Regions from separate parts of the Lactobacillus sp. VURO6/B1 (VP7) genome, predicted to be linked through region 2. Evidence: a T-box and tRNA genes for the amino acid it is inferred to sense, from the RefSeq annotation. Region 2 holds a T-box; the other holds one or more tRNA genes.
What was found. A T-box is a leader RNA that pairs with one kind of tRNA and senses whether it is charged. The one in region 2 lies ahead of leuS (leucine--tRNA ligase), so its partner is inferred to be a tRNA-Leu.

Region 1 (3,427 bases), on a different contig from region 2:
GGAACGTTTTTTCTCTTTGACCTCTTCTTGAATTTTAGCAATGATAAAGTGTGCTTCATCGTCGCCACTTTGAGCTCGATAATAAGTTACTTTTGCTCCTTCACCTTGGTCTGTCCATAATTTTTTAGCCTTACGGTTGCTATTATTCTTAATGACTGCGTTAGCGGCAGCCAAAATATGTCCAGTTGAACGGTAATTTTGTTCCAACTTGACGGTTTGTACGCCTGCATCATGATAATCTTTTTCAAAATTCATGATATTTTCCATGTTAGCACCGCGCCAACCATAGATAGACTGATCCGCATCTCCCACAACGCAAATATTTTTATATTGTGCAGCTAATGCATGACACAATTCATATTGAGCCTGGTTGGTATCCTGGTATTCATCAACCAGTAAATAGCGAAACTTATTTTGGTAAAAATGCAAAACAGTAGGATCAGTTTTAAACAGAACTAAGGTCTGCATGATCAAATCATCAAAATCCATAATTTGATCATTCTTTAAACGTTTTTGATATTCCTGATAAACTTGGGCAGTTACTTTTTCAAAAGGTGAAGCAGCACTGGCAGAATATGCATCTGGAGTGAGTAAATCGTTTTTGCCATTAGAAATAGCAGACAAAATTCTGCGTGGCTCGTACATTTTAGGATTAATATTTTGCTCTTTTTGAATATGTTTGATTAAAGTGAGCTGTTCGGCCGAATCAGCAATCGAAAAATTACTGGTATAACCAATTTTTTCTGCGTCTCGCCGTAATATTCGCACACAAAGAGCGTGAAAAGTAGACATCCAAATACTGTCAGCCTGTTGTCCCAATAATTTATGCTCACGCTCTCTCATTTCAGTGGCAGCCTTATTGGTAAAAGTAATAGCCAAAATATTCCATGGCGCAATCCCTTTTTCAGCAACAAGGTAAGCAATTCTTCTGGTTAAAACAGAAGTTTTCCCTGAACCTGCTCCTGCAACAACTAATAATGGTCCTTCAGTAATCTGCACTGCCTTTTTTTGCTGTGGATTTAAACCTGCTAAAATTGATTCTGCGCTCATTTTGAATTCTTTCACCCCAAAAATTTTTTAACTATTCTATTGTACCAAAAATCATGACCATATTTTGAGTTGATTGCATTCTATTTATCAAAACGTGCAAGATCGTATTCTTCGATTAGCTTAATTAATTTGTCGGCATAATTCGGGTCAGTTGCATAGCCGTCTTTAACTAGAGCTCGAGCCTGCGTTTGATAGTTCTTAGCAGCTAGAACGTGACGATATTGTTTTGCGTCCCAAGTTGTCCCCTTTTGGAACAAGCGCGCATGAGCCCTTATAGAAGCTTCATAGGAATCATAGATTTGAAAGCGAGCTTTAACAACTACCCATTTACCTTTTTCAAACTCTTTGGTTTTTAGTACTGCCGAAGTATTAGGGTTATTTCCTTTGACGCCAAATAGGTTATTGTATTTTTGTGAAAGGTCGCTTTTGCCATAATCACTTTCAAGGCAGGCCTGAGCAATAGTAATACTTGGCAAGAGATCGAAGGATTTATCCACTTCTTTAGCTATCGGACCTATTTCTCTGATAAAAGCTTTGTGTTGCCTGATGATCTTCTGCCTGGCCTGTTCTCGAGCAAGCTGCTCCTGTCTAATCTGCTCTGATTGAATTGCCTGTCTGCGATAATAACGAAAAGTTGCAAAAGCAATAATCAATAAAAATAGAATGATAAATGTTCGAATGATGATCGCTGTATTAGATAATTTTTTGCTTTTTCGTTTTCTCGCCATTTGTTTTCCCTTGCTTTAAAAATCTCCTCTTAAGTATAACCTCTCTTGAGTATAAATTATGCAATGTAATTAATTTTTAAAATAAAAGTAGTAAGCTAACATGACAATTTTGCTCATATATAATTAAGTATACAAAAAAAATGGAGCCAAAGCTCCATTAAAAAATGCGGGCAAGAAGACTCGAACTTCCACGATCTAAAAGCGATCACAAGATCCTTAGTCTTGCGCGTCTGCCATTCCGCCATGCCCGCAACACATTCAATACTATAACCCAAAATTAAATTTAACACAAGACTTTTCTTACTCATTTTAGCTAAAAAGCTTTAATCGACCATTTGCTCATTTACATACTTGGCATACAAACTGTGATTTTGCATTAATTCGTGGTGAGTACCATGACCTGTAATTTTACCGTTCTCTACAAAATAAATTTGATCAGCATTAACTATCGTAGCCAGGCGGTGTGCGATAACCAATGTGGTTCTATTGACCATTAGTTTATCAAGAGCCTGTTGCACTTTTCCCTCGGATTCCGAGTCCAGACTTGCCGTTGCTTCGTCCAGCATCAAAATTTTAGGATTACGCAAAAAAGCTCGGGCAATAGCTAAACGTTGTTTCTGACCACCAGATAGTTTAATTCCCCGTTCACCAATTTCAGTCTCCATTTGATCAGGAAATTCCCGCACAAATTGATCGGCATAAGCCAAAGCCAATCCGTGCCAAAGTTCATCGTCCGTCATGTCCTTAGTCAAACCATAAACCAAATTTTCCCGAATTGTTCCGGAAAAAATAGCACTGTTCTGAGAAACATAGCCTATTTGGGAGCGCCAATTTGCCAGGTCAATATCTTGAATATTTTCATCCCCAATAGTGAATTTGCCACTTTCAGGCTGATAAAAGCGTTCTAATAAGGCAAAAATGGTAGATTTGCCGCCACCACTAGGTCCCACAAAGGCAATTACAGAGTTGGGTTTTGAAACAAATGAAATAGATTGTAAAACGGGTTCATTTTTAACATAGTTAAAGCTAACGTTTTGTGCTGTCAACGTTTTATTACTCAAATCAAAAGTATGATGACTTAAATTCTTTTCAGGTTCAATTTGTAAAATTGCTTGTATGCGTTCAGTTGAACCCAAGGCTTTTTGTATCTGTGAAAAGAAAGTTGCAAAATTAGCAACTGGTGCAATCACGTTAAACAGATATAGTAAGAATGCTACAAGAGAACCACTGGTCAAAGAACCCTGACCTACGCGAATAATACCAAATGCCAGAATGCCTGCAAAAGCCGCCATCATCAAAGTCATGATAATCGGCTGCAAAATAGCTTCAACCCGAGCGTCCAATACGCCAATAGTAAAAATCTTCTTGATCCTGTGGTTACCCGATTCTTGTTCATACTGTTCGCCATTACTGGATTTAATTAAACGTACCTCAGACAATTTTTCACTGACATCACCGTTAAATTTAGCTGTTTCTGACTGCAATTTGCGACCAAGTCTCACCATAATGCGACCAATTGGCAATAAAATTACTACCACAATAGGGATTACGGTAAACATTAAGGTGGCCATTTGCCAATCCATCACAAATAAGATGATTAATGAGAAAAATAGTTGTATTGCCCCAGTAATAAAGTTAGGAAATTGAGA
Region 2 (3,427 bases):
CTTGAATTCTGGAATCATATCATTTTTAGTTTTTGACTTCCTTCACAACTGATTTTGAATAATAGTGTCATACCAATATAAGGTATGTGCAATATTAGTTTTGGTAGATGTTGTTTGCCTACAAAAAATTCAGCTGACAATAGAGACAAAGTGAGCTAAATTTATATTAAAGGAATTTAATTATTCAAAATTTATTAAGGAGAAAAAATGCAAAGAAACGACTATATCAAAAGTTTAAATCTTGAACCTCACCAAGAAGGCGGCTGGTTTAGACAAGTTTATACTAGTGACGAAGAATTTTATGATAAGGATAGCAAAGGAAATCGTTTTTATTACACTTCCATTTACTTTTTGCTTGATGATACCAGCTGTTCTCACTTTCACCGACTGAACCATGATGAAATGTGGTATTACCACGATGGAGAAACAATTACTATTCATTGTATTTTTCCAGATGGTAAATATACTGCTGTTAAGTTAGGCAAAAATGTTTCGGCTGGAGAATGTATGCAATTCAAAGTTCCCAAACACACCATTTTTGCATCAGAAGTTACTAAACCAAATAGTTTTTGTTTAGTAAGTTGTGTTGTTTCACCAGGATTTGATTACCATGACTTTGAGATGCTTAAAAAGGCAGATTTATTAAAACAGTACCCTGCATATAAAAGCATCATTGAACGACTAGCACTAGATTAGAGTAATTTTGACATAAAAAAGGATTCAAGCTTATTTTCAAAGCAATGAATCTTTTTTACTTAATAAATATTTTTTTGTGCTCTTTGATTTTCTAAATAATAGTGGTATAAGAAAGAATAACCAATCAAAAGAAATGCAATTCCTTCTAAAAAACCACCAACCACATCAGAAGGGTAGTGAACGTGGTTGAAAATCCTTGTATAACCAATTAGTATTGGAAAACAGGCCCAAATGATGCATAATACAGTTTTTATAGCTTTATTTTTAATTAATAAAATTGTTAAAACAATCAAAATCCCAAATAATGTGGCACTGCCAACTGAATGTCCTGATGGAAAACTATAACCGTGAGCTGCCACAAGGTGTTGGGTAAGCGGTCTGTGACGAGCTATTGCGTGTTTGATGATCCAGTTGTATCCGTTAGCCGCAATCATTGTTCCAGCAGTAAAAAATGCATAAGCAAATTTTCTGCAAAACGCCAAAACAATTACCAAGATGATCGTTTCGAGCATAATTACGTTAGTATTACCTAAATTAGTAAATGTAGTTGCAAACTTGATTGTGGCAGGATTGTTATTGCAAATAATATTTATGACAGTTTGATCAAATTTTTGGATAAACTGGTTTTCGGAAGCAACTAAAATTGCCCACGCTGCATAAGCAATCAAAAAGATTGTAGCAGGTACTATTGTGTCTCTTTTTGTCTGAATTGTTTTGTTCAAAAACTTTCTCCCCTTGTTTTTTTTATTCATTGTGGTAAATTATAATCATTATTGGTCAAAAAATAAAGATCAGGAACTAGTAGCAATTTTGTTTTTCTATAGAGAAGAGTCGGAAGGTGCAAGACTTGAAAAATAGGTTGTGAACTGAGCCTGGAACAAATCTAACGTTTGCTATCCGCGTTAAGGGGCATGAGTGTCGCACTTTTGGTGCGGAACTTAGGTGGTACCGCGATTATTCGTCCTATGAAAAAATATTTCATAGGACTTTTTTTATGAGGTAAAAAATATGTACAATCACAAAGTTGTCGAAAAAAAATGGCAGGATTACTGGGAAAAAAATCAAACATTTAAAACCGGTAATGACCCGAAAAAGAAAAATTATTATGTTTTAGATATGTTTCCTTTTCCATCCGGTAAAGGACTGCATGTAGGACACCCAGAAGGTTACACAGCAACCGATATTGTCGCACGAATGAAGCGCAGTCAAGGCTATAACGTCCTTCACCCAATGGGTTGGGATGCTTTTGGTCTTCCTACTGAACAATATGCTCTTCAAACGGGACAAGATCCGGCTGTTGTTACTACTGAAAATATTGCTAATTTTAAAAGACAGCTCAATACTCTAGGATTCTCATACGACTGGAACAGAGAATTGGCAACTTGTGATCCAAAATATTACAAGTGGACGCAATGGACTTTTGAGCAAATGTATAAAAATGGCTTGGCTTATGAAGCAGAAGCACCGGTTAACTGGTCACCCGATTTAGGTACAGTTGTTGCTAACGAAGATATTGTTGATGGTAAGACTGAACGTGGTGGTTACCCAATATATCGTCGTAACATGAAGCAATGGATGTTAAGAATTACCAAATATGCTGACCGTCTTCTTGCAGGCCTAGATAATCTTGACTGGCCAGAAAACATTAAGGAAATGCAACGTAACTGGATTGGTCGTTCAGTAGGTGCCCAAATTACTTTTAAGGTCAAAAATTCTAATGAAACATTTGATGTCTTTAGTACACGTCCGGACACATTATTTGGCGCAACTTATGCTGTGTTAGCTCCTGAAAACAAATTAGTCAAAAAAATTATGACTGATGGTCATAAAGATGAAGTCAATGCCTATATTAAACAAATTGAATCTAAGTCCGACCTTGAAAGAACAGATTTAAATAAAACTAAGACTGGCGTTTTTACTGGTGCATATGCAATTAATCCTGTGAATAATAAAGAAATTCCTATCTGGATTGCTGACTATGTACTTGGCAGTTATGGTACTGGTGCGGTCATGGCAGTTCCTGCCCACGATACACGTGATTATGAGTTCGCTCGGAAATTCAATTTGCCTATTAAGGCTGTTATTAAAGGTGGAGATATTGCTCAGGAAGCATTTACCGGTGATGGTCCACACATTGAATCAGAGTTTCTAAACGGCCTTAATATTGCAGATGCTAAAGAGAAAATTGTTGCCTGGCTTACTGAACACCATGCTGGAGAAAAAAAGGTCAATTACAAATTACGCGACTGGGAATTTAGTCGTCAGCGCTATTGGGGCGAGCCAATTCCAGTAATTCATTGGGAAGATGGGGAAACTACTTTAGTTCCTGAAGATGAATTGCCACTGGTTTTACCACACGCAACCGATATTAAGCCGTCAGGCACACCAGAAAGCCCCTTAGTAAACTTAAAAGACTGGGTTAATGTAGTTGATAAAAATGGCCGTAAGGGTAAACGTGAAACTAATACTATGCCTAACTGGGCGGGTTCTTCATGGTACTTCCTGCGCTTTGTTGATCCGCGCAATGATAATAAATTAGCCGATTACGAATTGCTCAAGAAGTGGATGCCGGTTGATCTTTATATCGGTGGTGCAGAGCATGCTGTACGACACCTGCTTTATGCTAGATTTTGGAATATGGTTTTATATGATTTGGGAGTTGTTCCAAATGAAGAGCCATTCCAAAGATTATTCAATCAGGGATTAATTCTGAAAGACCATGATAAAATGT

Region 1: it has a tRNA-Leu gene. The T-box ahead of leuS (leucine--tRNA ligase) is inferred to sense a tRNA for this amino acid. The anticodon was not compared.

What each region holds. Positions count from the first base shown of each region.
Region 1 covers NZ_JBVOWJ010000002.1:65,945-69,371, reverse strand. The annotation lists gene pcrA (DNA helicase PcrA) at 1-1,050, opposite strand, end outside; gene ACZ2M0_RS01495 (glycoside hydrolase family 73 protein) at 1,131-1,778, opposite strand; tRNA gene ACZ2M0_RS01490 (tRNA-Leu) at 1,944-2,029, opposite strand; gene ACZ2M0_RS01485 (ABC transporter ATP-binding protein) at 2,102-3,427, opposite strand, start outside.
Region 2 covers NZ_JBVOWJ010000012.1:91,361-94,787, reverse strand. The annotation lists gene ACZ2M0_RS08020 (cupin domain-containing protein) at 208-696, shown strand; gene ACZ2M0_RS08015 (phosphatase PAP2 family protein) at 756-1,448, opposite strand; T-box leader at 1,475-1,665, shown strand; gene leuS (leucine--tRNA ligase) at 1,705-3,427, shown strand, end outside.